2 regions of the Aminobacter sp. Y103A genome follow, and region 2 is predicted to be linked to the other one. Evidence: predicted binding sites of a transcription regulator. Region 2 holds the regulator's gene; the other holds the start of a gene.
What was found. Region 2 encodes PhoB, which activates phosphate uptake and scavenging genes when phosphate is short. Its sites were predicted from a motif close to TGTCATNNANCTGTCAT; they were not measured.
Positions count from the first base shown of each region.

Region 1: the regulator PhoB is predicted to act here: its motif matches at 1,448-1,464, upstream of Amn_RS18560 (BtaA family protein).

Region 1 is NZ_AP017986.1:3,767,394-3,769,596, reverse strand. Features, by position in the region: gene Amn_RS18565 (class I SAM-dependent methyltransferase) at 1-141, opposite strand, end outside; gene Amn_RS18560 (BtaA family protein) at 141-1,385, opposite strand; gene Amn_RS18555 (hypothetical protein) at 1,582-1,872, shown strand; gene Amn_RS18550 (IS1182 family transposase) at 1,966-2,203, shown strand, end outside.
Region 2 is NZ_AP017986.1:4,944,087-4,946,289, reverse strand. Features, by position in the region: gene phoU (phosphate signaling complex protein PhoU) at 1-453, shown strand, start outside; gene phoB (phosphate regulon transcriptional regulator PhoB) at 552-1,241, shown strand; gene Amn_RS24215 (ROK family protein) at 1,268-2,203, opposite strand, start outside.

The sequences.
Region 1 (2,203 bases), 1.2 Mb from region 2:
CTTGGGCGGAGCGAGCTCCGAAATCATGCGGTCGCGTCCGAGCAGGTAATATTTGCGCGTCAGGTCGTAGATGTGGCGCTGATGTCGGTAGACGCTGTCCATCAGCCCGGAATGGCCGGCCGAAAGCTCGGGCGTGCTCATCAGGATTTCTTCACATAAAGGTGGAAGCCGCCATAGATCGCCGAGCGGTCGCGGGCGGTGTAATCGCGCGAGGCCCGTTCCTCGTAGGTCCACTGGTCGAGCAATGCCGGCGACAGGCGGCCTGGCAGCAGGCTGGGTTCCGCCGCGGTGCGGAAGATGACGCGGGCGCCCGGCGCGGCCGTGCGCGTAATTTCGGTCCACAGCGCGTTGAGTTGCTCGTCGCTCATCCAGTCCTGGGCGTCGAGCAGGATGTAGCGGTCGACGGAACCGGCATCCTTGTCGGCCAGAAGTTCGGTGAAGTTGGCATGGTGGACGGTGACACGATCGACGCTCGCGCGGATCGTGGCGTAATTGTCCTGCTCGAGATAGGCGGGCAGGGCGGCCTCGCCGGGCTTGGGGTAGCGGCGAGCGAAGGCCTGCCAGGCGAAATAGTTGCTTTCGAGCGGGAAGTCGCAGGCGAGCTTTTCCAACCGCGCCTTGAGCACGCCGGCCATCGAGCCGTCGCCCGAAGTCAGAAGCGAGTCGTATTGCGCCGGCGGGATGCCGAGACCGAACAGCGAGGATTTGCGCGACGTGATGAAGCGCAGCATGCGGCGCTCGAACACCGGCGCGATCTTTTCGTCGAAGAAGCGGCGCTGCTCCTGCTGGCTGCCGGTGGCCATGATGGCGGCCGGGTCGACGCCGTAGAGTTTGGCGACGCGGTGACCGGCAGCGATGAACAGGCCAAGCAGGCCGGTCTTGTAGAAATTGCCGTCGAAGGTGGCGATGCGGCGCTTGCCGCGCCAGCTGCGGCGCTCCCAATAGGCGCGGCTCGAAGCATCGAGATGCGGCGCGATGAAGCGGTCATAGGCATGTGAGTTGTGCTCGACATCGGTTTCGCCGAAGAAGCGGAACAGGTCGCCCTGCGTTGGCAGGTGGCGTACCGCGGCCAGCTTCATTCGGTTCAGCGCAATGTGGGCACCGTTGAGATCGACGGCGTCGATCCTGGCCGGCGAGCGAGTAAGATAGGCGAGAATGTTACAGCCGCCCGAGGCGATGGTGACGATCCTGTGGCCCTCGCCAAGCTGCATGGCCTCCATGTCGACGTCGGGATCTTCCCAGATCTGCGGATAGACGAGGCCCGAAAACAGCAGCGCAAACAGCCGCTCGGACAGTCCTTCCTTCGAAAGTGCGCGGTTCTGGTAAACCGCCTTTCCAACTTTCTTGCCGCGACGAAAGACAAGTTCTCCGGAAACGTCGGTCATGGAAATGCGATTCCCCGCTTCGTTGTTGGGCGCAGCGGGTAGCCTACCGGCGTGACAGCGCGGTGACGGTGCGATGACGGCGGCACGACAGGCGCTTATGTGTCAGGGCGCAACCGAACGTTACGAAACCGTGCGGGACCTCGCGCATTTCATCTCCGACGCTCGTTCAACGGGCCGTTCTCGAAAGGAGATTGTTATGAAGAAGTTCATTCTCGCGTCGGTTTCCGCCATTGCGCTGTTCGGCGTCGCCGCCTGTAGTGACAGCGGCACCGACAGCACGACCACTGAAAGCGTGAAACCGCCTGTGACCGAACAGCCGGCTCCTGTGAACCCGGCACCGGCCACGCCCGAGGCCTCGCCGCCGGCGACCGACAACACCACGACCAAGAGCATTACGCCGGCACCGGAGAGCGGCACGAGCGGCGAGATGCAGAACACCGATCCGATGCAGCCCAAGCCCGTCGAGCCGGCTGCACCCGCGCAGTAAAGTTGCGGGAGGAGGCAAGCCCGGAGCATCGCTCCGGGCTCAGACTGCTGACAAACCCCTGGCGAGAGTTGGGGGTTTGTGATTCAGTGGGTGATGTTGAAGCGAGCCGGCCCTGAACAAACCGCACTTGAGATCGTCACGCTCGATCAACTGGTTCCAGTTGATCACCTTCTGCGCAAGATCGATGGTGTTATCGATTTCTCGTTCATCCACGATCTGACAGCGCCGCTTTACTGCGCCGACAATGGTCGCCCGCCACTCGATCCGACCTTGATGTTCAAGGCGCTGTTCATCGGCTACCTGTTCGGGGTGCGCTCGGAGCGGCAATTGG
Region 2 (2,203 bases):
GTCGGTGCCATCCGCATGGCGGGTGACCTCGAGCGCATCGGCGACCTCGCCAAGAACATTGCCAAGCGGGTCGGCGCTGTCGGCCAGTCGCCGACCCCGCGCAATCTCTCGCATTCGATCGATGCGATGGCGCAGCTGGTGCTCGGCCAGGTTCGCGGCGTCGTCGATCTCTATGTCGCGCGTCAGGCCGAGGGCCTGAAGGATCTGCGCGCCGACGACCAGAAGATCGACATCCAGTACACCGCCGTGTTCCGCGAACTCCTGACCTACATGATGGAAGATCCGCGCAACATCACGGCCTGCACGCATCTGCTGTTCTGCGCCAAGAACCTCGAGCGCATCGGCGACCATGTCACCAACATCGCCGAGAACGCCTATTTCGTCGTGACGGGTACGCAGCTGCCGCTGAACCGGCCCAAGGTCGACGAGACCACGACGACGGTTCCGGCCTGAGCATTTCCGCAACCGCATGCGTTTGGCGCGGGGGCGCTGCATAGGTTAAATCAGCGCATGGTCCAGAAGCGGCCATGCGCAAGGACAAGGTATAGCCAATGATCGCTCCCAAGGTCATGGTCGTCGAAGACGAAGAGCCGCTGGGCGTGCTGCTTCGCTACAATCTCGAATCCGAAGGCTATCAGGTCGAGGTCGTCACGCGTGGCGACGAGGCCGAGATCCGGCTCCAGGAAAACGTGCCCGACCTGCTGGTGCTCGACTGGATGGTGCCGGCGCTGTCGGGTATCGAACTGTGCCGCCGGCTCAGGATGCGTCCCGACACCGAACGCCTGCCGATCATCATGCTGACGGCGCGGGGCGAGGAAAGCGACAGGGTGCGCGGGCTTTCGACCGGGGCCGACGACTACCTGGTCAAGCCGTTCTCGACGCCGGAATTCATGGCGCGCGTCAAGGCGCTGCTGCGCCGGGCCAAACCCGAGGTGCTGTCCTCGGTGCTCAAGGTCGGCGACATCATGCTCGACCGCGAGTCGCACCGCGTCTACCGCAAGAAGAGCGAGATCAAGCTCGGGCCGACCGAATTCCGCTTGCTCGAATTCATGATGCGGCACCCGGGCCGCGTGTTCTCGCGCAGCCAGTTGCTCGACAATGTCTGGGGCGAGACGATCTATATCGACGAGCGCACCGTTGACGTGCATGTCGGGCGCCTGCGCAAGGCGGTCAACAACGGCCGCATGCCTGACGTGATCCGGACCATTCGCGGTGCCGGCTACGCCATCCGCGAGGACTGAGCCGCTTCGGGCTCTTTTCCGCTCAGCTAGGCGACGTCGGCACCGGCACGGCGTGGAGCCGTGCCTGCGGCAAAAATCTCCTGATCAACGGCAAGCAGCGCGCGCATCATCGCGCCCTCGCGTTTGAGCGGAACCTCGTTGGGTTCGGTGTCGAAGGAGATCGCCTTCGAGTGCAGCCCGCCCGCCGTCTTGGCGATGGCCGCGCGCACATGTGGCTCCATGATGTCGAAGGCGGTTGCGCCGACGCCGACGAAGGCGAGGGGGGCCGGGTCGAACAGCGCAAACATCGAGCCGAGTCCAAAGCCGATGGCTTCGCCGGCCTTGCGAAAGGCCTCGCGTTCGGGGCCATCATGGTCACGTGCCGCATCTGCCACGGCCCTGATGTCGTCGTCGGACAGGTCGGCCAGCGGCTCGGCATTCTCGTCGCCAACCCTTGCGTTGCGCCAGATGGCGTAGTTGCCGGCATAGGCCTCGATGCAGCCGCGGCGGCCGCAGCGGCAAAGCGCGCCGTCCGGGCGGTGGATCATGTGGCCGAACTCGGCACCCGACGACTGCGTGCCGGTGAACAGCTCGCCCTTGATGACTAGGCCCATGCCGATGCCGTGCGAGAGCAGGATGGCGATGAAGTCGTCGCGATAACGCACCGGATCTCGCCAGCGCAGGGCCTCGGCGATCATGTTGCAGTCGTTCTCAACCGAAACAGGTACGCCGAACTCCTGCTCCAGCCGGTCGGCGAAGGGGATGTCGTCGTAGCGGGTGATGGGAGACCACAACAGCTTGCGCGAGGCGGCGTCGGTGATGCCCTGGACGGCGATGGCGATGCGTAGGACGGCGCCGCCCGAAGCGCCGGCGCTGTCGATCAGGCGCCGGACCATTCCGACGCATTCGTCGACCAGCGCCTCGGCAGGCATCTGCTGCGTGACAAGCCGCCGGGTCTCTTCGGTCACGGTGTTGCCGGCATA